DNA from 3 places in the Bradyrhizobium sp. WSM4872 genome. Region 2 is predicted to be linked to each of the others. Evidence: predicted binding sites of a transcription regulator. Region 2 holds the regulator's gene; each other region holds the start of a gene.
The links. The regulator PhoB, encoded in region 2, activates phosphate uptake and scavenging genes when phosphate is short. The targets are predictions, from matches to a motif close to TGTCATNNANCTGTCAT.
Positions count from the first base shown of each region.

Region 1: the regulator PhoB is predicted to act here: its motif matches at 1,155-1,171, upstream of AC0L3C_RS21350 (YdcH family protein).
Region 3: the regulator PhoB is predicted to act here: its motif matches at 3,570-3,586, upstream of AC0L3C_RS16785 (DUF47 domain-containing protein).

Region 1 is NZ_JBVVPT010000016.1:43,288-52,796, reverse strand. Features, by position in the region: gene AC0L3C_RS21370 (GGDEF domain-containing protein) at 1-107, shown strand, start outside; gene AC0L3C_RS21365 (hypothetical protein) at 108-359, opposite strand; gene AC0L3C_RS21360 (hypothetical protein) at 383-601, opposite strand; gene AC0L3C_RS21355 (YdcH family protein) at 722-928, opposite strand; gene AC0L3C_RS21350 (YdcH family protein) at 1,256-1,435, shown strand; gene AC0L3C_RS21345 (NAD(P)/FAD-dependent oxidoreductase) at 1,602-2,705, opposite strand; gene AC0L3C_RS21340 (sensor domain-containing protein) at 2,908-5,595, shown strand; gene AC0L3C_RS21335 (glycerol-3-phosphate dehydrogenase) at 5,736-7,196, shown strand; gene AC0L3C_RS21330 (ABC transporter ATP-binding protein) at 7,272-8,441, shown strand; gene AC0L3C_RS21325 (ABC transporter permease) at 8,438-9,352, shown strand; gene AC0L3C_RS21320 (ABC transporter permease subunit) at 9,357-9,509, shown strand, end outside.
Region 2 is NZ_JBVVPT010000028.1:40,229-49,737, forward strand. Features, by position in the region: gene argF (ornithine carbamoyltransferase) at 1-879, opposite strand, end outside; gene AC0L3C_RS28570 (acetylornithine transaminase) at 879-2,081, opposite strand; gene AC0L3C_RS28575 (GcrA family cell cycle regulator) at 2,537-3,049, shown strand; gene phoB (phosphate regulon transcriptional regulator PhoB) at 3,278-3,985, opposite strand; gene phoU (phosphate signaling complex protein PhoU) at 4,000-4,716, opposite strand; gene pstB (phosphate ABC transporter ATP-binding protein PstB) at 4,727-5,548, opposite strand; gene pstA (phosphate ABC transporter permease PstA) at 5,545-6,390, opposite strand; gene pstC (phosphate ABC transporter permease subunit PstC) at 6,395-7,384, opposite strand; gene pstS (phosphate ABC transporter substrate-binding protein PstS) at 7,484-8,497, opposite strand; gene AC0L3C_RS28610 (ATP-binding protein) at 8,641-9,509, opposite strand, start outside.
Region 3 is NZ_JBVVPT010000010.1:162,723-172,231, reverse strand. Features, by position in the region: gene AC0L3C_RS16800 (peptide chain release factor 3) at 1-1,381, opposite strand, end outside; gene sugE (quaternary ammonium compound efflux SMR transporter SugE) at 1,551-1,865, shown strand; gene AC0L3C_RS16790 (anion permease) at 1,858-2,865, opposite strand; gene AC0L3C_RS16785 (DUF47 domain-containing protein) at 2,881-3,525, opposite strand; gene AC0L3C_RS16780 (branched-chain amino acid ABC transporter permease) at 3,684-4,652, opposite strand; gene AC0L3C_RS16775 (branched-chain amino acid ABC transporter permease) at 4,654-5,517, opposite strand; gene AC0L3C_RS16770 (ABC transporter substrate-binding protein) at 5,590-6,813, opposite strand; gene AC0L3C_RS16765 (ABC transporter ATP-binding protein) at 6,847-7,593, opposite strand; gene AC0L3C_RS16760 (ABC transporter ATP-binding protein) at 7,586-8,341, opposite strand; gene AC0L3C_RS16755 (hypothetical protein) at 8,677-9,360, shown strand; gene AC0L3C_RS16750 (ArsC family reductase) at 9,401-9,509, opposite strand, start outside.

The DNA of each region.
Region 1 (9,509 bases), on a different contig from region 2:
GGGTGCAGTCCGACGCCGCGCGCGCCCTGGAGGAGGCCGATGCTGCGATGTATGTGCGCAAGGCGCACCGGCGGCACGAGCCGCGCATCAGGCTCGTCAGCAGCTAGTTAAAGCGTGCCGAGGTCCTTCGGTACGTTGCCGAAGCTGCGGAGCAGTTTGGCGTCACCGAATTCGCCCGTCATGGGATCGCCGCTGCGGCTGAACGCGACGGCGCCGGTGTGGCCGGCGCCGTGCGACATAACCTCGGCACGCCGTAACGCGGCCGCCGCGGTCTGGCATTCCTCGGCCGCACCTGCGACCGGCGATCCGTCCTCGTCGGTCAGGAAGGGTAATGCAACGTAATAGGTGACATCGGACATGGTCGGCTCCGATAGCTGACAGCTCAGGCGGCGCTGCCCTTGCTCCGCATCTTGCTGCGCGAGGTCTCCGGAATGCAGCCGGCGGAAATGGCCGCCTGCAATTCCTCCAGCTCGGCCTCCAGATATTCATTGGCCATGATCAGCGCCTTGATGGTGCTGCGCAGATTGCCGTCGCACATCGCGATCGCCTGATCGCAGGCTTGTTCATAATGGCTGTTGTCGAGAAGGGCGGTCGCCGACATCTGCGTTTTTCCTTGGACGGTTTCCCCGGGGGCCTTGGGTGTCCAAATGTTCTTATTTTGTTCCTTTCGAGTCAAGCGGATTTACGTGCGGCGGGGCCGCCGTAAAGTTCTACCTGTGGATCAGGCGATGATGTCGGGCGTGATCTGGTCTTCGATGAACGCGATACGGTCACGCAACAACAGCTTGCGTTTCTTCAATCGCTGTAACCGCAACAGGTCGGGGGCGGGCGATTGATGCAGTGCATCGATCGCCACATCGAGATCTCGGTGTTCCTGGTGCAACCGGGCGAGCTCGGATTCGAGTTCGCGCGCATCTTCATTGGTCATGTCTGCGGTGGCCGAAAAACCGATAGGCGTGAGATTAAGGCTGTGGATGCCCTGTGGAAACTATCGTCCTTGCGCGCCGTGATCGCAAGCGATCTCGGGCTGTCGGGCGCCGATCTCCCGCGAGATATTTCTGCGGTCGCTCCGGCGTTGCGCAAGCGCATTGATATCACGGATTTTTCCCGCGTGGTTCCCTTACTCACGCTTCGTTACATATGAATTTCTAAAAATGACACTGCGACGACTGATATCCATCGACAGAACGAATCGGTGATGTACACTTCCTCGTCCGGTCGAATCCAAGGTTCACCCCTACCGAGGAGGTTTCGAATGACAATTCAGGCACATCTGGTTGAATTGGAACGGAAGCATAAAACTCTCGAAAACGAATTGCACGACGCTCTCGTGCACCTTTCAACAGACGACCTGCAAATTGTTGAGTTGAAGCGCCGGAAGTTGATGGTCAAGGACCAGATCGAGCGTCTCAGGCACGGCGACACGCTCCACTAGTAACCCCGTAACAGCTTAGAGTTGATCGCACCCTTTCAGGCAGGGATGGGAGCCTTTGCGCTCATCCCTGCTGTAGGGCGCGCACCGTGCAAGGATTTGCGCGGCCCTAGCTTCTTGTCTGGACGCGGTTCTTACGCGCAACCGGAATCCACTTCGCCTTAAACCACTACATATTTGCTAGGTCGGCGACGTGATCCGCGATCGCGAGCGATGACGTCAATCCGGGCGACTCGATGCCGAACAGATTGATCAGGCCTTCGACGCCGTGATCGCGCGGGCCCTGCATCAAGAAATCCTGCGTGGCTACTGCTGGCGGCACAATCTTCGGCCGGATACCCGAATAGCTCGGCATGAGCGCGCCGTCAGGCAACGTCGGCCAGTATTTGCGGATCGCCGGGTAAAAGCGCTCGGCGCGTGAGGGATCGACCTCATAATCGATGGTCTCGATCCACTCGACGTCGGGGCCGAAACGGGCCTGCCCGGCCATGTCCAGCGTCAGATGCACCCCTAGCCCGCCGGGCTCGGGCACCGGATAGATCAGGCGCGAGAACGGCGCCCTGGCATTGCAGCTGAAGTAGTTTCCCTTGGCGAGGTAGGCCGTCGGGATCCGTTCCAGCGGCATGCCCTCGATGTTGCGCGCCACCGTGGTCGCCGAGAGCCCGGCGGCGTTGACGAGGAGGCTGCATTGCAGCGTCATCGGCGCTTCGCCGCCCGCCTCGATCTCCATCACGCCGGCGGTCGCTTTGGCACGGATCAGCGGGGTGTGAAACGCGAAGGCCGCGCCCGCCTCCTCGGCTTCGCCGCGCAGCGAGAGCATGTAGGCGTGGCTGTCGATGATGCCGGTCGACGGCGACAGCAGCGCGGCGTCGCAGGCGAGCGCCGGCTCCAGCGCGCGTGCCGCATCGCCGGTGAGCAGCTGCATGTCGAGCACGCCGTTGGCCTCGGCATGCGCCTTGATAGATTGCAGCTTCTCGGTCTCTTTCGGATTGGTCGCGACGATCAGCTTGCCGCAATTCCTGTGCGGGATGCCGCGCTCGGAACAGTAACGGTAGAGCGCGTGCTTGCCGTCGACGCACATGCGCGCCATCCAGCTTCCGGCGCGGTAGTAGATGCCGGCATGGATCACCTCGCTGTTGCGCGAGGAGGTGATGGTGCCGATGGCCTCGGCTTGCTCGAGCACGATCACCTCGCGCCCGGCTTGCGCCAGCTTTCGAGCCACCGCGAGCCCGATCACGCCGGCTCCGATGACGACGCAGTCGACCTTATCCATGGTTGTGCAGGACGTCTGCTCGAAGCGACCAAGGCCTCACGCCTGGGAACGGCGGCGCGGGAGCGTTTTCCATTAAGGAAGAATTTATCATGTCAGGGCAATTGCCGTATTTGATGCCACATTTTTCCGTTGCGCGTACAGGCGTTTACCCGATCCAAACCCACGAGGCCAGACAATCCGACGTTGAAATCGCGGGTGGCTGATGGCTGAGAAGAACTGGCACGCGGGCAGCGCGCTTCCGATTGCGATGCAGGCCGCCGTGTGCCTGGCCGCAGCGGTCGCGCCTGCGCGCGCCTTTGCCCTCTCGGACAGCTTCACCCCTCCGAGCTATCTCGGCGAGCTTGATCCCAACGTGATCTGGGAAGCCCTGATCGCGGGCGTCGTGACTTGCTCGTTCCTCGTCGCGATCGCGCTGTGGATCCATTCCTCGCTGCGCTGGACCAGGCGTCTGCAGCTGCGGCGCAATGCCTTCGTCTCCTCCGCGATGAACAATCTCAACCAGGGCGTGGTGATGACGGATGCGCAGCGGCGCATCATCTTCTGCAACGACCGCTATATCGAGCTTTATGGCCTGGCGCGGTCGGATCTCTGGGCCAACATGAACGGCTACGAACTCCTCGAGCTGCGACGCAAGCGCGGTGTGCTCGGCGGCGCCTCCAACGACGAGTTCTACGAGAAGGCGGCAAGCACCAACGGCTTGATCACCGAACTGCCGGACGGGCGGGCCATCCTGGTGAAATATTTCGTGCTGCCCAATGGCGGCTCGGTGACGACGCATCTGGACGTCAGCGAGCAGCGCAGGCTGTCGCGGCAGCTCGCCTCCACCAAGCAGTTCCTGGAAACATTGCTGGACCACGTGCCGGCCTGCGTGGCCGCGAAGAACATCGAGGATGGTCGCTACATCTTCGCCAACAGCGCTTATGAGCGGTTCTGGGGTTTCTCGCGCGACCATGTCGTCGGCAAGAACGCGCGCGAGCTGTTTGCGCCAGTCTCGGCGGACAGCATCGAGGCGACCGACCGGGCGGCACTCGATTCGCAGGACGGCCAATTTCGCAACGAATTCGAGGTTGACCGCGCCGGTGAGCGGCGCATGGTTGCCTCGATCCGGATCGTGGTCCGCAACGAGAGCAACAAGCCCGAATTCCTGATGCTCGTGTTCGAGGACATCACCGATCGCCGCTCGCTGTCGAAGGAGCTGGAGAGCACGAAGAAGTTCCTGGAGCTCGTGGTCGACAACATCCCGGTGGCCCTGATCGTCGAGCAGGTCAAGGACGGCCGCTACCTGCTCGCCAACCGCAGCGCGGAGACGATTCTCAACCGCAGGCGCGAGGAAGCCACGGGCCTGACCGCCTCCGACATCTTCAATCCCAAGGAAGCCAAGCTGATCATCGCGCGCGACGAAGCCGCGATCAAGAAGCGCGGGATGATCACCGAAGAGCACCCGATCTCCACCAAGGACGGGCTGCGGCTGTTCCTCACCCGCCGCGCCACCGTGCTGAGCGACACCGGCGAGCCGCAATATCTGATCAAGACCCACGAGGACGTCACCGATCGCCGGCAGACCGAGTCGCGCATGGCGCACATGGCCTATCACGACGGCCTCACCGATTTGCCGAACCGTGCCGCTTTCCTGCAGGCGTTGACCCAGATGATCGAGGCCTGCGAGGGCACCGGCGAGGAGTTCGCGGTTCTCTGCGTCGATCTCGACGGCCTCAAGGAGGTCAACGACGTCTTCGGTCATGCGCACGGCGACAAGCTCCTGGTCGAGGTGGCCCAGCGGCTGCAGGACTCCGCGCGCGGCGGTGTTGTGGCGCGCCTGTCCGGCGACGAGTTCGGCCTGATCATTGACGGTAAGCAGCCGGAGGCAGGTCTCGCGCTGGCGCAGCAGATCGGTGATGCCGTCGCCAAGGAATTCCAGATCGACGGCCGCCCGGTTCGCGCCGGCGTCACCACTGGCATGTCGATCTTCCCGCACAACGGCGCCGACGCCGCCTCGCTGCTCGCCAATGCCGGCGCGGCCCTGTTTCGCGCCAAGCAGAAATCGCGCGGCACGATCAGCCTGTTCCAGCCGGAGATGGACCAGCAGATACGCGATCGCCGCGTACTGCACCAGGACCTTTCGATGGCGATCAAGAACGGCGAGCTCTCGCTCGCCTTCCAGCCGCAGGGAGCTGCGGGCCAGAGCGTCGCCGAGAGCGAGATCATCGGCTTCGAGGCGCTGGCACGCTGGCAGCATCCGGTGCGTGGCCAGGTCTCTCCGGCCGAATTCATTCCGATCGCGGAGGAAAGCGGCCTGATCGTCGAGATGGGCGAGTGGATCTTGCGCGAGGCGTGCCGCGAGGCCGCGTCCTGGCCGACGCCGCTTCAGATCGCGGTCAACCTGTCGCCGGCGCAGTTCATGCACGGCGACGTGGTCGGGCTCGTCCATTCCATCCTGCTCGAGACGGGTCTTGCACCCGGCCGGCTCGAGCTCGAGATCACCGAGGGCGTGCTGATCGAGGACTTCGATCGCGGTCTGGCGCTGCTGCGCCGGCTCAAGGCGCTCGGCGTCCGCATCTCCATGGACGATTTCGGCAGCGGTTATTCCTCGCTGAGCTATCTCCAGGCGTTCCCGTTCGACAAGATCAAGATCGACCGCGCCTTCATCATCAATCTCGGCCGCAACCCGCAATCGGCGGCGATCGTGCGCGCGGTGATCGACCTCGGCCATGGCCTGGAAATGTCGATCGTCGCCGAGGGCGTCGAGACGCTGGAACAACTCGCCTTCCTCGCCGCGGAAGGCTGTGACGGCGTGCAGGGCTATTTGCTCGGCAAGCCCCTGCCGATCGGGAAATATGCCGGCCTCGTCGGTCGCGCCGAAGTCATGGAGCTTGCGCTCAAGACCGGCTAGAGCGTTTTCGAGCGAAGTAGATGCCGGTTCGCGTCAAGAAAACGCGCCAAACTAGAATCTAGAGCCCCGTTCCGATTTCATCGGAACGGAAATGGCTCTAGTGATGGTGGGCGTTTCTTTCGCTCCCATTCGACGGCTTCATGGCGGATTACGATCTTGCGATCATCGGCGGCGGCCTGAACGGTGTCAGCCTCGCGCGCGATGCCGCCGGCCGCGGCCTGCGGGTCATCCTGTTGGAGCAGGGCGATCTGGGCGGCGCGGCGTCCTCGGCAACACCACGGCTGATCCACGGCGATCTCTCGGTCCTGGAACGGCGCGGCTTCCGACGGGTGCGCCGGGCATTGGCCGAGCGCCGGACCTGGATCCGGATCGCGCCGCATCTGGTTCGGCCGATGCGTTTCGTGATCCCGGCGCATTCCGAGGAGCGCCCACCATGGCTGCTGCGCGTCGGCCTGCTGCTCTACGACAGCCTCACAAGCCGGAGCGGCCTGCCTGCAACGGCGACCCTCGACATCACGCATCATCCGGTCGGCAACGCGCTGAAACGACCGTTCGGCACGGCCTTCGAATATTCGGACTGCGTCGTCGACGATTCCCGACTGGTGGTGCTCACGGCACTGGATGCGACCGAGCGCGGCGCCGTGATTCGGACTGGAGCGCGCTGCGTGCGTGCCGATCGAACCGACACTTGGCGGCTCGCGGTGGTCGACCGCGGTCATCGCCGCACGATCACGGCCCGGGCACTGGCCAACGCCACCGGCGGCTGGACGTCGATGGTCGCGGAGACCGTGCTGCGGCAGCCGCAACCCGCCATGGCGGCGATGCAGATGAGCCAGATCGTCGTCCCGCGGTTGTTCGATTCCGATAACGTCTACGTCTTCCAGAACAGCGATGGCCGGCTGATCTTCGCGAGCCCTTTCGAGCGCGACTTCACGCTGATCGGCACAGTCACGCACGATTTCACCGGCGATCCCGCGATCGTCGCGATGCCGGGGGCCGACATCGGCTATCTCTGCGAAGCGGCCAGCCGCTATTTCCGCGAGCGCGTTGCCCCGACCGACGTGGTGCGCGCGGTCTCCGGCGTCAACCTGACGCTGGCGTCCGCGCGCCGGCGTGATGGCACGACGCTGTTCCACGCGCGCCGGCGCAAGGCGCCGCTGATCACGATGTTCGGCGGTGACGTCACCACCTCGCGCCTGCGGGCGGAGCGTGCGGTGACGAAGTTGACGCCGTTCTATCCGATGTCGCCGCCCTGGACCGCAGGCGCGGCGCTACCGGGCGGAGATTTTGCCTCGGACCGTTTCGACACCGAGGTCGATCTTGCGCGTGACCGCTGGCGCTTTCTCTCGGAGACACAGGCCCAGCGCCTCGTCGCGGCCTATGGCTCGCGGCTATCGGCCGTGCTTGCCGAGGCGAAGACCCGGGACGATCTCGGCCCCGCCTTCGGTCCCGAACTGACCGGGGCCGAGGTGCGTTATCTCATGACCCACGAATGGGCGCGTTTTCCCGAGGACATCCTGTGGCGCCGCTCCAAGCTCGGCCTGACGATGTCAGCGCAGGAATGCGATGCGCTGGCAGCGTTCATGGCGAATGGGATGTGAACGAACCGCGTCTAACCGGTTGAGTGAGGGACGATCGGCCGCTAGCGTGCGGCGGGATTGGGGTTGGCAGGGACCATGACTGACGAGTTGCCCAGAACAGACGCTGCTGCGGATGCGGTCGGAGAGACGCAGTTCGCGGCCGGCGAGCCGCTGCTGCGCATCGAGGGCGTCGCCAAGACGTTCGGGACCTTCCGGGCCGTCGACGGCGTGTCGCTCGACATCAAGGCCGGCGAGTTCTTTGCACTGCTCGGGCCCAGCGGCTGCGGCAAGACCACGCTTCTGCGCATGCTCGCCGGTTTCGAAGCGCCGGATCAAGGGCGCATCCTGCTCGGCGGCAAGGACATCGCGCAGGCGCTGCCGCATGAGCGGCCGATCAACATGATGTTCCAGAACTACGCGCTGTTTCCGCACCTGTCGGTGCGCGACAACATCGCCTTCGGCCTGAAGCGCGCCGGCATGGCGCGCGCAGACATCGCCATGCGTGTGGCGGAGATGGTCGCGCTGGTGAAGCTCGATGGGCTCGAGAAGCGTAAGCCCGACCAGCTCTCCGGGGGCCAGCGCCAACGCGTGGCGTTGGCGCGCGCACTGGCGCGACGGCCACAGTTGCTGCTGCTCGATGAGCCGCTCGCAGCGCTGGACAAGAAGCTGCGCGAAAACACCCAAGGCGAGCTGATGGAGCTGCAGCGCCGGCTCGGAATGACCTTCATCATCGTCACCCACGATCAGGAAGAGGCGATGACGATGGCGAGCCGGATCGGGGTGATGAGGGACGGCAAGCTGGCGCAGGTCGCGAGTCCCCGTGAACTCTACGAGGCGCCACGCTCGCGCTGGATCGCGGAGTTTGTCGGCGACATCAACCTGTTCGACGCCGAGTCCAAATTACGCGACGGTCATCGTCTGGTCATAGGCACGCGTGATGCGGGACCGCTGGTGGTGGCGGAGCCGCGCGGGCCGTTCGGTGAGGTCAGATTATCGGTTGCGATCCGCCCCGAGAAGATCAAGCTGTCGCGCCGTGGTCCGGTGAGGGAAGCCGGTCATGAAACGGCGATCAACCAGCTGGACGGCGTGATCGCCGACATCTGCTATCTCGGCGGAACCACCACTTACAAGGTGAAGCTCGATGCCGGAGGGATGCTGCAGGCCTCGGTCACCAACAGCGCGCGCCTTGACGTCGACGCCTACAGCCTGAACCAGCCGGTCGTCGCCTGGTTCACGCCTGACGACTGCATGGTGCTGCCCTCATGAGCGCGCGCCGCATTTTTGCGCGACCGGCTCGCCTTGCCGCGATCGCGCCCTATGTCTGGATGGTGCTTTTCTTCCTGGTGCCGTTCGGCTTCGTGCTGAAGATCAGCCTGTCGCAGACGGCGATCGCGCAGCCGCCTTACGAGCCGGTGTTCGATCTGATGGCGGGATGGGGGGCGCTGAAGGCCGCCTTTGCCGCGTTGTCGATCGACAATTTCAGGCTGCTCGTCTCCGACGACATCTACGTGTTCGCCTATGTGCGTAGCCTCACCGTCGCGGTCACCGCGACGGCGCTGTTGCTCCTGATCGGTTATCCCATCGCCTACGGCATGGCCCGGCTGCCGGCGCGCTGGCAAGCCGTGGCGATGGTACTCGTGATCGTGCCGTTCTGGACCTCGTTCCTGATCCGCATCTATGCCTGGATCAACATCCTCCAGCATGACGGCCTGCTCAACCAGATCCTGCTGGCGCTGCATCTGGTCAGCCAACCCGTGGTATGGCTCTCCACCGACAGCGCGATGTATATCGGCATCGTCTATTCCTACCTGCCGTTCATGATCCTGCCGCTCTACGCCACGCTGGCCAAAATGGAGCCGGTGCTGGAGGAGGCCGCCTCCGATCTCGGCGCGCCGCGCTGGCAGGTGTTCTGGCTCGTCACCTTCCCGCTGTCGCTGCCCGGCGTCGGCGCCGGCGTGCTGCTGTGCTTCATCCCGATCGTCGGCGAGTTCGTCATTCCGGATCTGTTGGCCGGCTCCAATTCCCTGATGATCGGCCAGACCCTGTGGCTCGAATTCTTCACCAACAAGGACTGGCCGGTCGCCTCGGCCGCGGCCATCGTGCTGTTGGTGGTGCTGCTGGTCCCGCTGCTGCTGTATGAGCGGCTGCAGAAGCGGCAGCTGGAACAGGGGCGGTGAGGCGATGCGCAAGGTCTCCCGCCTTTCACGCTTCAACGTCGCCTCGCTCGCGCTGGGCCTGGCCTTCCTCTACCTGCCGATCCTGATCCTCGTGATCTATTCCTTCAACGCCTCGCGGCTGGTGACGGTGTGGGGCGGCTGGTCGCTGCGCTGGTAT
Region 2 (9,509 bases):
GAACACGACGGATTGCGGACCGTCGATCACCTCGTCGGTGACCTCCTCGCCGCGATGGGCGGGCAGGCAGTGCATGAACAGCGCATCGGGCTTGGCCAGCGACATCAGCTGGGCATTGACCTGATAAGGCTTGAGCACGTTATGGCGGTGCTCGCCTTCCTTGTCGCCCATCGACACCCAGGTGTCGGTCACGACACAATCGGCGCCGCGCACGGCGGCTTCGGCATCCGTGCCGAGCATGATCGGCGCGCCGGTCGCCTTGATGAAGTCGCGCATCGCCTTTTTCGGCGCGAGCTCCGGAGGCGTCGCGACATTGAGCTGGAACTTGAAGCGCTCGGCGGCGTGCGCCCAGGACGCCAGCACGTTGTTGTCGTCGCCGGTCCAGGCCACCGTCTTGCCCTCGATCGGGCCGCGATGTTCCTCGTACGTCATGAGGTCGGCCATCACCTGGCAGGGATGCGAGCGCCGCGTCAGGCCGTTGATGACCGGAACGGTGGCGTTCGCCGCAAGCTCAAGCAGGGCATCGTGGTTGAGGATGCGGATCATGATGGCGTCGACATAGCGCGACAGCACGCGCGCGGTGTCGGCGATGGTCTCGCCGCGGCCGAGCTGCATCTCGGCGCCCGTGAGCATGATGGGCTCGCCGCCGAGCTGGCGCATGGCGACGTCGAAAGACACCCGCGTCCGCGTCGAGGGGCGCTCGAAGATCATCGCCAGCGTCTTGCCTTCGAGCGGCCTGACCGGCTGATGCGCCTTCTGCTTCGCCTTCATCGCGGAGGACGCGGCCAGCATGCGCTTGAGCTCCGACAGCGGCAGCTCGTTGATATCGAGGAAGTGCTTCGGTGTTTTCTTGGGTGCTTTATCGGGCGACTTGCTCATCAGCTTGCCGCCCGCTTGTTGCCGGACAACGCAGTGCAGGCGCGCTCGAGCCGCATGACGCTGTCCTCGATCTCGGCTTCGGTGACGATCAAAGGCGGCAGGAAACGCACGACATTGTCGCCGGCGCCGACGGTGAGCAGCTTCTCTGCGCGCAAGGCGGCAACGAGATCGCCCGAAGGTACCACGGCCTTGATGCCGATCAGGAGGCCCTCGCCGCGCACTTCGCTGACGACATCAGAGTGACGGTCGATCACGGAGGCGAGCTTCTGCTTGAGCAGCAGCGACATCCTCTGCACGTGATCGAAGAAGCCGGGCTTGAGCATGACGTCGAGCACGGCGTTCGCAGCCGCGATCGCGAGCGGATTGCCGCCGAAGGTCGAGCCGTGCGAGCCCGGCGTCATGCCGGATGCCGCTTCCGCGGTCGCAAGGCAGGCGCCGATCGGAAAGCCGCCGCCGAGCGCCTTGGCCAGCGACATCACGTCGGGTTCGACGCCGAGGCGGCGGTACGCGAACAGATCGCCGGTGCGGCCCATGCCGGTCTGCACCTCGTCGAAGGCGAGCAACAGACCCTTCTCGTCGCAGAGCTGACGCAACGCCCTCAGGAAGGCGGGCGTTGCCGAACGCACACCGCCCTCGCCCTGGATCGGCTCGATCAGGATGCCGGCGGTCTGCGGACCGATCGCCTTTTTCACTGCCTCGAGATCGCCATGCGCAACCTGGTCGAAGCCCTCCATCGGGGGGCCGAAACCTTCGAGATATTTCGCCGACCCCGTCGCCGCCAGCGTCGCCAGCGTGCGGCCATGGAAGGCGCCTTCGAAGGTGATCATGCGATAGCGGTCGGGATGGCCCTTCGCGGCGTGATAACGGCGCACGACCTTGATCACGCATTCCAGCGCTTCGGCGCCGGAATTGCAGAAGAACACGAAGTCCGCGAAACTTTCATTGCACAGGCGCGCGGCGAGCTTTTCGCCGTCCGGGCTCTGGAACAGGTTCGACATGTGCCAGAGCTTGGTCGCCTGCTCCTGCAACGCCGCGACCAGCGCCGGATGGGCATGGCCGAGCGCGTTCACCGCCACCCCCGAGGTGAAATCGAGATAGCGCTCGCCATTAGTCGCGATCAGCCAGCAGCCTTCGCCACGCTCGAAACCGAGGTCGGATCTGGCGAAAACGGGGAGCAAATGCGGCGCTGCGCTGTTAGTCATGGCGGTCACTTGAATGTTGCGGACGGTGTGAGCGTGCATTGCGCAACGCACCATCGACCGGCCCGGAAAACGAAACGTGCCGCCTCTTGAGGGCGGCACGCACGACTATCTTAGGCCTGGTGAAACGGGTGTCAATGCCGCCCGGAAAGCCTCGCGAAACGCTGAATCCGTAGTCTTGCGGTGCCGATTTTGCGGGATTTAGCCACGGAACATGTGGAAGCGAGTCGGCGGACTCTTGCGCGGGAGTCACGCCATATTGTAGCGTTTGGATTGTCAGATACGACATCTCGTGCAGTGGTTCTGATCTTTAAGTCCTTATGTACCGGCGTAAACGTTCGGGCGTTCAAGACGCGCCCGGCGAGCCTTAAGGGATTCTGGCGGCACGGGTTTTTGAAGGCTTAGGCATTCGCTGCGAGGCCCCAGGATGGCTGGCGCGCAGCGAGGGAAAGGGTGCAATGACGGTTTTGACCTGGTCCGATGATCGCGTCGAGCAGCTGAAAAAGCTCTGGGAGGCCGGACTTTCGGCCAGCCAGATCGCGGCGGAGCTCGGCAATGTGACCCGCAATGCCGTGATCGGCAAAGTGCACAGGCTCGGCCTTTCGGGCCGCGCCAAGAGCCCTTCGTCGGCAGCGCCCCGGCCGCGCAAGGCGCGTCCCGCGCAGCACATGATGCGGGTGAGCCGCCCGATCTCGCGCGGCAACACCGCGCTGGCGCAGGCCTTTGAGGTCGAGGCTGAGCCGGATCCGGTCACATACGACAACGTGGTGCCGATGAGCCAGCGGCTGTCGCTGCTGGAATTGAACGAGGCGACCTGCCACTGGCCGGTCGGCGATCCCTCGAGCCCGGACTTCTTCTTCTGTGGTGGCCGTGCGTTGTCCGGCCTGCCCTATTGCGCCCAGCACTCGCGCGTCGCGTACCAGCCGGCATCGGATCGGCGCCGCGCACCGGTGAAGCCGGGTCCGCGGTAATCACGGCAAGTCGTCGCGCGAAGACAGTTCAACAATTTCAGTGTCGTCCTGGCGAAAGCCAGGACCCATACTCCGAGCACGCAGTAGTCGTGCGGAAGGGGTCACTCCGAGTCTTCGCCAAACCACGTTCGGTGGTTATGGGTCCCGGATCAGCGCTCGCTTCGCTCGCTTGTCCGGGACGACGTCGGAGAATTCGGGGACAGCTCGCCAGCAAACAAGCCTGCAACCCTACACCTGCTCCGCCTTGGCAAAACGATCATCCAGCGCGTAGCCGGCGCCGCGGACGGTGCGGATCGGGTCCTGCTCGCGGCCGAGATTGAGCAGCTTGCGCAGGCGGCCGATATGCACGTCGACGGTACGCTCATCGATGTAGATGTCGCGGCCCCAAACGCTGTCGAGCAGTTGCTCGCGCGAGAACACCCGGCCCGGATGCTCCAGGAAGAACTCCAGCAGGCGATATTCGGTCGGACCGAGATCGATCGGCCGGCCCGAGCGCGCCACGCGGCGCTTGTCGCGGTCGAGCTCGATGTCGCCAAAAGCAAGCACGGTGGCGAGCCGCTCGGGGCTCGCGCGCCGCAGCAGGCCTTTCACGCGCGCGAGCAGCTCCGGCACCGAGAACGGCTTGACGATGTAATCGTCGGCGCCGGTCGCAAGACCCCGCACCCGTTCGCTCTCCTCGCCGCGCGCGGTGAGCATGATGATCGGGAGCTGCTTGGTCTCGGGACGGGTGCGAAGCCGCCGGCACAATTCGATGCCTGACAGGCCCGGCAGCATCCAGTCGAGCACGATCAGATCGGGGATGTGCTCCTTGAGGCGAGTGTCGGCGTCGTCGCCGCGCATCACCGTCTCGACGTCATAGCCGTCGCCTTCGAGGTTGTAGCGGAGAAGCTCCGTCAGAGCTTCCTCGTCCTCAACCACCATAATGCGTGCGCCCATCGGGTCGTCGCTCCTTAAGTGTTCGGTACCGTGTTGGCGAAGGTCGTCATGTCGCCCTTCGGCCGCTTGTCGGTGATCGCCTGTCCCTCGATCATGTAGAACACGGTCTCGGCGATGTTGGTGGCGTGGTCGCCGATCCGCTCGATGTTCTTGGCGCAGAACATCAAATGGATACAGAACGAGATGTTGCGCGGATCCTCCATCATGTAGGTAAGGAGCTCGCGGAACAGCGAGGTGCAGATGGCGTCGACCTCCTCGTCGCCCTTCCACACCGCCATCGCCGCCGGCAGATCATGCGCGGCATAGGCGTCCAGCACCGACTTGACCTGCTGCTGCACGAGGTCGGTCATGTGCTCGAGGCCGCGAAACAGCTTGAGCGGATGGAAGTCCGTCTCCAGCGCCGCGACGCGTTTGCCCATGTTCTTGGCGAGGTCGCCGATGCGCTCGAGATCGGTCGCGACGCGCATGGCGCCGACGATCTCGCGCAGGTCGACCGCCATCGGCTGGCGGCGGGCGATGGTGAGGACCGCACGCTCCTCGATGCGCTTCTGCAGCGCGTCGAGTTCTGTGTCGATGGCGACGACGCGCTGGCCGAGCGGGACGTCGCGGCGGATCAGCGCGTCGACGGACTCGACGATCATGCGCTCGGCGATGCCACCCATCTCGGCGACCAGGCGGGTGAGTTCCTGGAGGTCGGTATCGAAGGCCTTTGCGGTATGTTCAGAACCCATGTCGCGTCTCCTAGCCGAACCGGCCGGTGATGTAATCCTGCGTGCGCCGGTCAGTCGGCGACGTGAAGATCTTGCTGGTGTCGTCGAATTCGATCAGCTCGCCGAGATACATGAAGGCGGTCTTGTCGGAGACGCGCGCCGCCTGCTGCATGTTGTGAGTGACGATCGCGATCGTGTAATCCTCGGACAGCTCCTGGATCAGCTCCTCGACCTTGGCGGTCGAGATCGGGTCGAGCGCCGAACAGGGTTCGTCGAACAGGATCACCTCGGGCCGCACCGCGACGGTGCGGGCGATGCAGAGGCGCTGCTGCTGGCCGCCCGAGAGCGACAGGCCGGAGGCGTTGAGCTTGTCCTTGACCTCGTTCCACAGCGCGCCGCCGCGGAGTGCCTTTTCGACGCGGCCGTCCATCTCGGACTTCGAGATCTTCTCATAGAGACGGATGCCGAACGCGATGTTCTCGTAGATCGTCATCGGGAACGGCGTCGGCTTCTGGAACACCATGCCGACGCGGGCGCGCAGCAGATTGAGGTCCAGCTTGCCGTCGAGAATGTTGGTCTGATCGAGCATGAGCTGACCGGTGGCGCGCTGGCCGGGATAGAGGTCGTACATCCGGTTGAAGATGCGCAGCAGGGTCGACTTGCCGCAGCCCGACGGACCGATGAACGCCGTGACGCGGTTGGCGCCGAGCGTCAGGTTGATGTTCTTCAGAGCGTGGTGCTCGCCGTAATAGAAGTTCAGGTTGCGCACGGTCACCTTGGGGGGCGCCTCCGGCAGCACCGGCGCGTGGGGCAGCCCACCGGCCGCGCTCATCGATACGGAAAGATCACTCATTTTGCGGTCCTCTCGGCGCCAAGGATGCGCGCGCCAATATTCAGGGCAAGAACGGTCAGCGTGATGAGCAGCGCCCCGCTCCAGGCCAGCTGCTTCCAGTAGGCATAGGGGCTCTGCACGAAGTTGTTGATGGTGACAGGCAGGTTCGCCATCGTCTTGTTCAGGCCGAGGCTGAAGAACTGGTTCGACAGCGCTGTGAACAGCAGCGGCGCAGTTTCACCGGCGACGCGGGCGGTCGCGAGCAGCACGCCGGTGATGAGACCCGATCGGGCAGCACGATAAGCGATCCGCTTGATCACCAGCGAACGCGGCAGGCCGAGCGCCGAGGCCGCCTCGCGCAACGCGTTCGGCACCAGCAGCAGCATGTCCTCGGTCGTGCGCAGCACCACCGGGATCACGATGACCGCGAGCGCGAGCGAGCCCGCGATCGCCGAGAAGCCGCGCATCGGCACCACCACCGCGCCGTAGATGAACAGGCCGATGATGATCGAGGGCGCCGAGAGCAGGATGTCGTTGATGAAGCGGATCACCGAGGTCAACCGGTCATTGCGGCCGTATTCGGCGAGATAGGTGCCGGCGAACATGCCGAGCGGCGCGCCGATGCCGACGCCGATCACGGTCATGATCAGCGAGCCGACGATGGCGTTGAGCAGACCGCCCTCGTTCGATCCGGGTGGCGGCGTGTTCTCGGTGAACAGCTGGACATTGAGTCCCGCCAATCCGTTGTAGAGCAGCGTGATCAGGATCAGCGCGAGCCAGGTGACGCCGAAGGCCGTTGCGGCGATGCAGAGCCCGCGGACGACGATGTCCTTGCGGCGGCGGCGTGAATAGATCGGATTCATGGCGCTAGTTCCCCGCCTTCTTTTCCAGCCGCATCAGCATCAGCCGCGCCGCTGCGAGCACGAAGAAAGTCAGCACGAACAGCAGGAGGCCGAGCAGGATCAGGCCGGACTGGTGCAGGCCGTCGCTCTCGGCGAACTCGGATGCGATCGCCGCCGAAATCGTGGTGCCGGGGGCGAAGATCGACGACGATATCCGGAACGAGTTGCCGATGATGAAGGTCACCGCCATGGTCTCGCCGAGCGCGCGGCCCAGCGCCAGCATGACCCCGCCGATGACGCCGACGCGGGTGTAGGGGATCACCACGCTGCGGACGACTTCCCAGGTGGTACAGCCGACGCCGTAGGCGGCTTCCTTCAGGACCGGAGGCACCGTCTTGAACACATCGACCGAGATCGAGGTGATGAATGGCAGCACCATGATCGCGAGGATCAGCGCGGCATTGAACAGGCTGAGATAGGACGGCGGTCCCGCGAAGATCGCGCCCAGCACGGGCACGCCGTCGAATATCTTGATCATGAAGGGCTGGAACGTGTTGGCGAGGAACGGACCCAACACGAAGAAGCCCCACATGCCGTAGATGATCGAGGGGATGCCGGCGAGCAGCTCGATCGCCATGCCGATCGGGCGGCGCAGCCATTGCGGGCAGAGCTCGGTGAGGAAGATGGCAATGCCGAGACCCACGGGAATGGCGATCAGCATCGCGATGAAGGAGGTGACGAGCGTGCCGTACATCGGCCCGAGCGCGCCGAGCACCGGCGGATCGGCGGACGGCGCCCAGCGCTGCGTCCACAGGAACGAGACCCCGAATTCCTTCATCGCCGGGAAGGCGCCGACGATCAGCGAAATGATGATGCCGCCGAGGATCAGAAGCACCGAGATCGCGGAGAGCCGCGTGATCCAATAGAAGGTGACGTCGCCGAGCTTGAACGCGCTCAAGGCCTTGGCGCGATCATACGGTCCGGCGTCGTCGATTACATCGCTCTGAACGGCCATCTCTGCCACGCCGATCCCCTGTACTAAAATAGTATACGTTTTTTGTTGGTCCGTGCCCCGGATGCGGCGCAGCGCATCCGGGGCACGGGCGTCGCGTACCTAGCTCTTGATCTCGGCAGCCCAAGTCTTCTCGATCAGCTGAACGACCGGATCCGGCATCGGGATGTAATCGAGCTCTTCGGCTGCCTTGCCGCCGTTCTTGAAGGCCCAGCGGAAGAACTTGATGGCTTCCTGCGAGGACGCCTTGTCGGTGGCATCCTTGTGCATGAGGATGAAGGTCGCCGCCGTGATCGGCCAGGACTTCTCGCCGGGCTGGTCGGTCAGGATGACGTAGTAGCCGGGAGCCTTGGCCCAGTCGGCGTTGGAGGCGGCCGCCTGGAACGCTTCGACGGTGGGCTGCACCGGCTTGCCGGCCTTGTTGACGAGACCGGTGTAGGTCAGCTTGTTCTGCTTGGCATAGGCGTACTCGACGTAGCCGATCGAGTTCTTGGTCTGGCTGATGTTGCCGGACACGCCTTCGTTGCCCTTGGCGCCGACGCCGACCGGCCATTCGACGGCGGTACCTTCACCGACCTTGCTCTTCCAGTCCGCGCTGGCCTTGGCGAGGTAGTTGGTGAAGTTGAAGGTGGTGCCCGAACCGTCCGAACGGCGGACCACGGTGATGGCCTCCGAGGGCAGCTTCACGTTCGGGTTCAGCTTCTTGATCGCGGCGTCGTCCCACTTGGTGATCTTGCCGAGATAGATGCTGGCCAGCGTCTCGCCGTCGAACACCATCTCACCGGGCTTCACGCCCTCGATGTTGACGACGGGCACGATGGCACCCATCACCATCGGCCACTGGACGAGGCCGTCCTTCTCGAGCTGCTCGGCCTTGAGCGGCGCGTCGCTGGCGCCGAAGGTCACGGTCTTGGCCTGGATCTGCTTGATGCCGCCGCCGGAGCCGATCGACTGGTAGTTCAGACCGTTGCCGGTCTCCTTCTTGTAGGCGTCAGCCCATTTGGAATAGATCGGGAACGGGAACGTCGCGCCGGCTCCGGTGATGTCGGCAGCAAAGGCCGCCGTCGTCGATGCGGCAACCAAGCCAGCAGCAACGATCGTTTTGAGGAAATTCATGCTGGTCTCCATACAGGGGAGCGAAGCGCCATCCGCGCCCGATCGCGCTCCCCGTGCCGCCCCTTTAGGAGCGGACAGCTGAGCTTTTACGAAGGTTTGGTGACAGTCGGATGACAGTGTTAAGCAGCTGAAATCGCTGGAATTTAGCTCAGAGCCGCGGGCCTGCCCTGGGGAAAACAGGCGGTGAAAGTGGCGCCCTGTTTGGGCACGCTTTCGATCAAAAGCCGGCCGCGGTGGCGGTTAAGAATATGTTTCACCAGCGATAATCCGAGCCCGGTGCCACCCTGCGAGCGGCTGTCGCCGACATCGACCCGGTAGAAGCGCTCGGTCAGGCGCGGCAGATGCTCCGGCGCAATGCCGGGGCCGAAATCCCGGACCAGGACCCGGATTTCCTGAGTTCCATCAGGCGCGGCGCCTGAAATCAGCGACACGATGACGCGACCGCCCGAGGCGCCGTATTTGAGCGCGTTCTCGATCAAATTCTCGAACAGGCGGAGCAGCTCCTCGCGGTCCCCCGCGATCAGCACCGGGCTCTCGGGGAGCTGGGTCTCGACCTCGACCTGGCGCTCCCGCGCCAGCGGCTCGAGCCCATCGGCGACCTGCAAGATGATCGGCAGCAGGTCGACCAGGGTGTCGGGCCGCACATGGGCCGACAGCTCCACCCGCGACAGCGACAGCAGATCGTCGATCAGGCGTGCCATGCGGGTCGCCTGGTTGTGCATGATGCCGAGGAAGCGCTCGCGCGCCTTGGGATCGTCCTTGGCCTGGCCCTGGAGCGTGTCGATGAAGCCGGACAGCGCGGCCAGCGGCGTGCGCAGCTCGTGGCTGGCATTGGCGACGAAATCGGCCCGCATCTCCTCGACCCGACGAAGCGGCGTCTGGTCGTGGAAGGTCATCAGCATGCATTTGTCGGCGCCGCCAAAGGTGGTCGGCACCGGCACCGGCGTGATGGTCAGCTCCATCCAGCGATCGACCGGGACATGGTCGAGATAGGTCGCGCGCCGCGGCTCGG
Region 3 (9,509 bases), on a different contig from region 2:
CATCCAGCCGTGCCTTGAGCACGTCGAGCTGGAGTGCGCCGACGACGCCAACCAGCGCGGGCGCGCCGTCGCGCGGGCGGAACACCTGCACGACGCCCTCTTCCGACATTTGCTGAAGCGCTTCCTTCAGCTTCTTCGCTTTCATCGCATCGGTGAGACGCACGCGGCGGACGATTTCCGGCGCGAAGCTCGGCACGCCGACGAAGTTGAAATCCTCACCGTCGGTCAGCGTATCGCCGATCCGCAGCGTACCGTGATTGGGAATGCCGACGACGTCGCCGGCATAGGCTTCGTCCGCAACCGAACGATCCTGCGCGAAGAAGAATTGCGGGCTGGACAGCGGCATGCTCTTGCCGGTGCGCACGAGCTTCGCCTTCATGCCGCGACTCAGCTTGCCGGAGCACAGCCGCGCAAAGGCGATGCGGTCGCGGTGGTTGGGATCCATGTTGGCCTGGATCTTGAACACGAAGGCGCTCATGCGCGGGTCGGTGGCTTCGACCTTACGCTGGTCGCTCTCCTGCGCGCGCGGCTCCGGCGCGAACTTGCCGAGTCCTTGCAGCAGGTCGCCGACGCCGAAATTGCGAAGCGCGCTGCCGAAATAAACCGGCGTCAGATGACCCTCGCGAAACGCTTCGAGTTCGAACGGTTTTGAAGCCGCGGTGACGAGCTCGAGCTCGTCCTTGACCGCCGACACGTCGAGATTGGCGTTGAGCTTGGCGAGCTCGGCGATCTCGATCTGCTGCGCCGCGCCGGTCTTGGCGCCGCCGCCTTCGAGCAGGCGCACGCCGCCATTGACGACGTCATAGGTGCCGAGGAACTCGCGGCCGCGGCCGACAGGCCAGGTCATTGGCGTGGTATCGAGCGCCAGCGTCTTCTCGATCTCGTCGAGCAACTCGAAGACGTCGCGGCTCTCGCGGTCCATCTTGTTGATGAAGGTGATGATCGGGATGTCGCGAAGACGACACACCTCGAACAGCTTTCGAGTGCGCGCCTCGATGCCCTTGGCGGCGTCGATCACCATGACGGCGGAATCGACCGCCGTGAGCGTGCGGTAGGTGTCTTCCGAAAAGTCCTCGTGGCCCGGCGTGTCCAGCAGGTTGAAAACGAGGCCCTCGAACTCGAAGGTCATGACCGAGGTCACGACCGAGATGCCGCGCTCGCGCTCGATCTTCATCCAGTCCGAACGCGTGTTGCGCCGCTCGCCCTTGGCCTTCACCTGGCCGGCCAGATTGATGGCGCCACCGAACAGCAGCAGCTTTTCGGTCAGCGTGGTCTTGCCGGCGTCCGGATGCGAGATGATGGCAAAGGTCCGCCGCCGCGACACTTCAGCGGCAAGCGAGGAACGGGCCGTCGATTCGGCTGTGATGGCGACGTCGGACATTGCGGCAGCGTTTGGCAGGGAAAATGAGCCTGATCAAGCCTCATTTGGTGATTGCAGAGCCTTCCGGCCAGCCCCATATCCGGCTTGGGATCAGGTTGGGAGGGACGGCCCTCCCTTCCCATCAGCACGCCAGTCGCGGGGACGACCCTGCCTTGAATGGAGGGTCGCCATGGCCTGGAGCATCCTGTTCGTCGCCGGTCTGCTTGAGGTCTCCTGGGCGATCGGCCTCAAATACACCGAGGGATTCACCAAGCTCGTTCCGTCGGTCCTCACGCTTGGCGCCATGGCCGGCAGCATCATCCTGCTCGGGCTCGCCCTCAAATCGCTCCCGATTGGAACCGCTTATGCAGTCTGGACCGGCATCGGCGCGGTCGGTACCGCGACACTCGGCATCATCCTGTTCGGCGAGCCGGCCACCGCGTTCCGCCTCGCCAGCATCGGGCTGATCGTCGCCGGGATCGTCGGACTGAAGCTGGTTACCTGAGGAAGATCTTGACCGCCCACCAGCTCAGCGCGGCGACGATGGCCGAGGCCGGCATCGTGATCACCCAGGCATAGACGATCGAGCTGGCGACGTTCCAGCGCACCGCCGAGAGGCGGCGGGCGGCGCCGACGCCGACGATGGCGCCGGTGATGGTGTGGGTGGTCGAGACGGGAACGCCGAGGAAGGTCGCCATGAACAGGGTCGCGGCACCGCCGGTCTCGGCGCAAAAGCCCTGCATCGGGGTCAGCTTGGTGATGCGCAGGCCCATGGTCCGAACGATGCGCCAGCCGCCCATCAGCGTCCCCATCGCCATCGCGGCCTGGCACGAGAGCACCACCCAGAAGGGGACGAAGAATTCGCCGCCGAGCTGGCCCTGCGAATAGAGCAGCACGGCGATGATGCCCATGGTCTTCTGCGCATCGTTGCCGCCATGGCCGAGCGAATAGAGCGAGGCGGAGGCGAATTGCAGGATGCGGAAGGCGCGATCCACGGCAAAGGGCGTGGAGCGCACCGATGCCCAGGAGACGATCGCAACCAGCATCATCGCGAGCAGGAAGCCGACGAGCGGAGACAGCACGATGGCGATCACCGTCTTGGACAATCCGCTCCAGACCGCCGCCGAAAGGCCGGCTTTGGCTACGCCTGCACCAAACAAGCCGCCGATCAATGCGTGAGACGAGGACGATGGGATCCCGAGTGCCCATGTCACCAAGTTCCAGACGATGGCGCCGACGAGCGCAGCGAAAATCACCTGAGCATCCACGATCGCGGGATCGATGATGCCGGTGCCGATGGTCTGCGCGACGTGCAGCCCGAACACCATGAAGGCGACGAAATTGAAGAACGCGGCCCAGAACACCGCGTATTGCGGCCGCAGCACGCGGGTCGAGACGATGGTCGCAATCGAATTGGCGGCGTCGTGCAGGCCGTTCAGGAAGTCGAACAGCAGCGCGACGGCGATCAATCCGACCAGGACGGGAAGACCCAACGCAACATCCACGGCGTGGCCCCTGCCCTAAACTTGCTCGATGACGATGCTGTTGATCTCGTTCGCGACGTCGTCGAAACGGTCGGCGACTTTCTCGAGATGGTCGTAGATCTCCGCGCCGACGATGAAATCCATCGCGTTGCCGTCGCGATGCTTGAGGAACAGTTCCTTCAGCCCGATATCATGGAGATCGTCGACACGGCCTTCCAGCTTGCCCAGTTCTTCCGTGATCGCAGTCAGCATGGCCACGTTCTGACCGATCTTCTGCATCAGCGGCAGCGCACGGCCGACCAGATTGGCGCATTCGATCAAAAGCCCGCCGATCTCCCGCATCGGCGGTTCGAAGCTGCGGACCTCGAACAGCATCACGGCCTTGGCGGTCTGTTGCATCTGGTCGATGGCGTCGTCCATCGAGGTGATCAGGTTCTTGATGTCGCCGCGGTCGAACGGGGTGATGAAGGTACGGCGCACCGCCGTCAGCACCTCACGAGTGATGTTGTCCGCATCGTTCTCAAACTGGTTGACGCGCTGGCAATAGACCGGCGTCTCCTCGCCCCCGTTGAGCATGCTCTGGAGCGCGATCGAGCCCTGGATCACGGTCTGGGCGTGGCGGTCGAACAGGTCGAAGAACCGTTCTTCCTTGGGCAGGAAAGCGCGAAACAATCGCATCATGGGAGAGAAACTACCGGTTGGATGATGGCCCGGCCCAGGCGGGCCGTCATGAAACTGTCATAGACCATTTTCGATCCACGCGCGTGCCACCTCACGCCCGTGGAGCCGGATCATCCACCGCTTTCGCGCATCAACCCATCTTCCATTATATCAATGACTTACAGCGATCGCCGGAAGTAATGCGCGATTTCGCCGATGACGCCACGGCGGAAGGTGAGCACGCAGATCACGAAGATCGAGCCCTGGATCACGGTCACCCACTGGCCGAACCCCGCCAAATATTGCTGCATGGCGATGATCACGAAGGCACCAACCACGGGACCGAACACGGTTCCGAGTCCGCCGACCAGCGTCATCAGCACGACTTCGCCCGACATCGACCAGTGCACGTCGGTGAGCGAGGCATTCTGCGCCACGAAGACTTTCAGCGCACCGGCAAAGCCGGCCAGCGTGCCCGAGAGGACGAAAGCCAGGAATTTGTACTGATCGGTGCGGTAACCCAGCGAGATCGCGCGCGGCTCGTTCTCGCGGATCGCCTTGAGGACTTCGCCGAACGGTGAGTTGATGATGCGGAAGATCAGCAGGAAGCCGGCGAGGAAGCCGACCAGAACCACGTAGTAGAGCACGGTCGGCTTGGTCAGATCGAAGACGCCGAACATGCGTCCCTGCGGGATGCCCTGGATGCCGTCTTCACCATGGGTGAACGGCGCCTGGAGGTAGATGAAGTACAAAAGCTGCGATAGCGCCAGCGTGATCATCGAGAAATAGATGCCCTGGCGGCGGATCGAGATATAGCCCGTGATGAGCGAGAGCACGAAGGCACCGGCGACGCCGACGAGGATGCCGAGTTCGGGCGGCAGCGCCCAGACCTTCAGCGCGTGCGCGCTGCAATAGCCGGCCGTCCCTAAGAACATCGCATGGCCGAAGGACAGTAGACCGCCGTAGCCGATCAGGAGATTGAAGGCGCAGGCGAGCAGCGCGAAGCACAGCGCCTGCATCACGAAGAACGGGTAGACCCCCGTGAATGGCACCGAAGCCAGCAGCAGCGCCATCACCACGAACACGATCATCTCATCGCGGATCGAGCGCGGGGTTACCGGCAGCGTGTCGTCCGTCAAGGCTGTCATATCAGGCCGCCCTTCCCGTCAATCCCGTTGGCTTCACCAAGAGCACCAGCACCATCAGCACGAACACGACGGTGTTGGAGGCCTCGGGGTAGAAATACTTGGTCATGCCCTCGATCACACCGAGCGCAAAGCCGGTGATGATGGAGCCCATGATCGATCCCATGCCGCCGATCACGACCACCGCGAACACCACGATGATGAGGTCGGCGCCCATCAGCGGCCGCACCTGGTTGATCGGCGCCGACAGCACGCCGGCAAGCGCGGCCAGGCCGACACCCAAACCATAGGTCAGCGTGATCATGCGCGGCACGTTGACGCCGAAGGCGCGCACCAACGTGGGGTTTTCAGTCGCGGCACGCAAATAGGCGCCGAGCCGCGTCTTCTCGATCAGGAACCAGGTCGCAATACACACGATCAGCGAGAAGATGACGACCCAGCCGCGATAGATAGGCAGGAACATGAAGCCGAGATTCATGCCGCCCTTGAGCTGGTCCGGAATGGCGTAAGGCATGCCAGAGGAGCCGAAATAGTTCTGGAACACGCCCTGCACGATCAGCGCAATGCCGAAGGTCAGGAGCAGGCCGTAGAGATGGTCGAGCCCCGTCAGCCATTGCAGCATGGTCCGTTCCAGGATCATGCCGAAGATGCCGACGATGATCGGGGCAAGCAGCAACGCCCACCAGTAGTTGATGCCGCCGATGTTCAGCAGGAAGTAGGCGACGAACGCGCCCATCATGTAGAGCGCACCGTGGGCGAAATTGATGATGTTGAGCATGCCGAAGATCACGGCAAGCCCGAGACTGAGCAGCGCGTAGAACGAGCCGTTGATCAGTCCCACCAGTAGCTGAGCGTAAAGAGCCTGCATCGATCCCGCACCCGGTCCCTTCGGCGTTCCCTGAAAGTCGCCCGCAGGCCTGATGGCCTGCGGGCGGTTAGCTTACTTCTTCAACAGCGCGCACTTGCTCTCGGACAGCGGCGTGAAGGCCTGGTCGCCCGGCACCGTGCCGACCAGCTTGTAGAAGTCCCACGGTCCCTTGGACTCGGAGGGCTTCTTCACCTCGAACAGATAGGCATTGTGGATGGTGCGGCCGTTGGGCTGGATCTCGCCCTTGCCGAACAGATCGTCTTCCGTCGGCATCGACTTCATCTTCTCGACGACCTTGGCGCCGTCATGCGGGTTGCCGCCGAGCGCTTCCAGTGCCTTGAAATAGTGACGCACGCCCGCATAGACGCCGGCCTGCACCATGGTGGGCGGCGCATTGTTCTTCATCTTCTCGGCGAAGCGCTTCGAGAACGCCCGGGTCTGGTCGTTCATGTCCCAGTAGAAGGTCTCGGTGAAGTTGAGGCCCTGAGCGGTCTCGAGCCCGATCGCCTTGACGTCGGTGAGGAACAGCAGCAGCGCCGCGAGCTTCTGGCCGCCCTTGACGATGCCGAACTCGGCCGCCTGCTTGATCGTGTTGGTGGTGTCGCCGCCGGCATTGGCAAGGCCGATGATCTTGGCCTTGGAGGCCTGCGCCTGCAGCAGGAAGGACGAGAAGTCCGGCGTGTTCAGCGGGTGCTTGACGCCGCCGACCACCTTGCCGCCGTTGGCGGTGATGACCGCGGTGGTGTCGCGCTCCAGCGCCGCGCCGAAGGCGTAGTCGGCGGTCAGGAAGAACCAGGTGTCGCCACCGGCCTTCACCAGAGCCTGGCCGGTGGTGTGGGCCAGCATGTAGGTGTCGTAGGTCCAGTGCACCGTGTTGGGCGAGCACTGCGCGTTGGTGAGGTCCGAAGTCGCAGCACCCGAGTTGATATAGACGCCGTTCTTTTCCTTGACGACGTTGTTGACCGCGAGCGCCACGCCGGAATTCGGTACGTCGACGATGAGGTCAACCTTGTCGACGTCGAACCATTGCCGCGCGATCGCGGTGCCGATGTCGGGCTTGTTCTGGTGATCACCAGAGATGATGTCGATCTTCCAGCCCTTCGCGGCCAGGCCGGAATCTTCAATGGCCATCTGCGCGGCGAGCGTCGAGCCCGGTCCGCCGAGATCGGCATAGAGCCCGGACTGATCGGACAGCGCGCCGATCTTGACGGTCTTGTCCTGCGCGAAGGCTGCACCGGCGGCGGTCACGGCCAGCGCCGTGCCGAGCAGAAACGACGCAATCGACTTTGTCATCATGCTACTTCCCTACGAATCTTTTTGTTGGCAGTTCTAGACACCGAGATAGGTGTGGAGCTTGTCCATGTTGGCGGCAAGCTCCGCATTGGAAAATCCGTCAATGATCTTGCCGTGCTCGACCACGTAATAGCGGTCGGCGACGGTGGATGCGAACCGGAAGTTCTGCTCGACCAGGAGGATCGTAAAACCCTCCTTCTTGAGCCGCGCAATGGTGTGGCCGATCTGCTGGATGATGACGGGCGCGAGACCCTCGGTCGGCTCGTCCAGCATCAGGAAATTCGCGCCGGTGCGCAGGATGCGCGCGATCGCGAGCATCTGCTGCTCGCCGCCGGAGAGCTTGGTCCCCTGGCTGTTGAGCCGTTCCTTCAGGTTCGGAAACAGATCGAAGATCTGCTCGAGCGGCAATCCGCCGGGACGCACCACCGGCGGCAACAGCAGGTTCTCCCGCACGTCGAGGCTGGCGAAAATTCCCCGCTCTTCCGGGCAGAACGCGATTCCCATCCGCGCGATCTTGTCCGAGGTCGTACGGATGATGTCCTGGTTGTTGAACTTCACCGAGCCGGTGCGCTTGCCGATGATGCCCATGATCGACTTCAGCGTGGTGGTCTTGCCCGCGCCGTTGCGCCCGAGCAGGGTGACGACCTCGCCCGCGTTCACGTCGAAGTTGATCCCGTGCAGGATGTGGGACTCGCCATACCAGGCTTCCAGGTTGCGGACCTGGAGGAGGTTGCCGCCGCTCGCAGCCTTTGCGGGAGCTTCCGCCGTTGCAGTCTCAGCCATGACCGGCTCCCAGATAGGCTTCCTTGACGCGTTCGTCCTTGGTGAGCTCGCTGTAATGGCCCTGCGCGAGCACCTGCCCGCGCGTCAACACGGTGATGATGTCGGAGAGATTGGCCACGACGCTCAGATTATGCTCGACCATCAGGATGGTGTATTTCGCGGAGATGCGCTTGATCAGCGCCGCGATCTTGTCGATGTCCTCGTGGCCCATGCCGGCCATCGGCTCGTCCAGCAGCATCATCTCGGGGTCGAGCGCGAGCGTGGTTGCGATCTCCAGTGCGCGCTTGCGCCCGTAGGGCATCTCGACCGCGGGCGTATTGGAAAACTCGCTGAGGCCGACATCGTTCAACAGCTCGCGCGCGCGATCGTTGAACTGGTTGAGCACGGATTTGGAGCGCCAGAAATCGAAGGAGCTGCCGTGCTGGCGCTGAAGCGCGACGCGGACGTTTTCCAGCGCGGTGAGATGGGGAAATACCGCCGAAATCTGGAACGAGCGAACCAGTCCCAGGCGCGCCACGTCGGCGGGCGCCATCGCGGTAATGTCCTGCCCCTTGTACAGGATTTTTCCGGCAGACGGTTTGAGGAACTTGGTCAAAAGATTGAAGCACGTCGTCTTGCCGGCGCCGTTCGGGCCGATCAACGCGTGAATGCTCCCACGGCGAACCTTGAGCGCAACGTCGCGGACGGCGAAGAAGCCCGCGAACTCCTTGGTCAAGCCTTCCGTTTCGAGAATGAACTCATCGGCCAAACAGTTTTCCCCCTGCCCGCACAACGCGCGTGGCTATCCTTGTTGCTTCGGCTTTCCGGAGGCCTTGGAGCCACTCCCTGAAGCCCATCCGGAACGCCGCCTCCGGGCGCGGAATATGCCGGAGGTGACGGGGGTTAGGCAAGGCGGAAAGCTGAGCAGGTCAGGCCTCCGGCCGGGAGACTTATGCTCCCTTAGTCGGACGTGTTTTGATGTCGCGCCTGCCCGGCCTCCCGGTTCGCAAAGCGCCGGTCATCAAGCCGTCGTTAACGGTCTTTCGTTCCATGCGCCAGCCTTCATGGAAAATTTTCCCGCGGCGAGGATCATGCGCGGGTTTCATGCGTCCGGAATTTCTATTCGTCGGGAATATTGTCTTGGATTTTGCAAGCGCCGCTCCTTCCGTGGTCAAGTCGATCAGGCAGCGTGATCTCCTGAACACGTGGCTGCGGCTCTATGCGCGCGAGCAGACGGCCCCGGCGATCTGGGAGTACCAGCCTGCGCGGCTCGAGGAAGAGCTCTCCGATCTGATCTACTATACGGTGGACATTTCGACGCCGACACCGCGTCTGACCATCCAGAGCGAAGGTACGCGCATCTCGCGCGCCTATGGACACACCGGCAAGGGCGCTCTGCTCGACGACTATATCGGACCGCGTCTCGCGCCCCTGGTGATGCCGGTCTATCATGAATGCGTGGCGCGCGGGCTGCCTGTCTACAGCGTTGCCGACGTCGATGACATCTACGGCCGTATCGTCGCCTATGAGCGCCTGCTGCTGCCGTTCCAGACTGACGGCAAGGTCTGTCACATCATCGCGTCGCTCAAGACCTTCTGCGAGGACGGCGGCTTCGAGATCAAGAATCTGATGCGCGGAAATGACGCGCTGCCGCGCCCGAGGTTGCGCGCGGTGATCGACCGCGACCTGTTCCACCGCACCCCCGGCCGCATCGCGCCGGCCGAGTTGGTCGAGTTCGCGGACCAGCAGGGCTCCGGTGTTCCCACCGAGATCATCGAGCTGAACTAGCGGGTCAGCGCGATTTGGCGGCGGCTTCCTTGGTCGTGACTTACTTGGTCGTGACTTCCTTGGCATAGACGTCCGGCTTGAAGCCGACCAGCAGCTTGCCGCCAACTTCAAGCACCGGTCTCTTGATCATCGATGGTTGCGCTAGCATC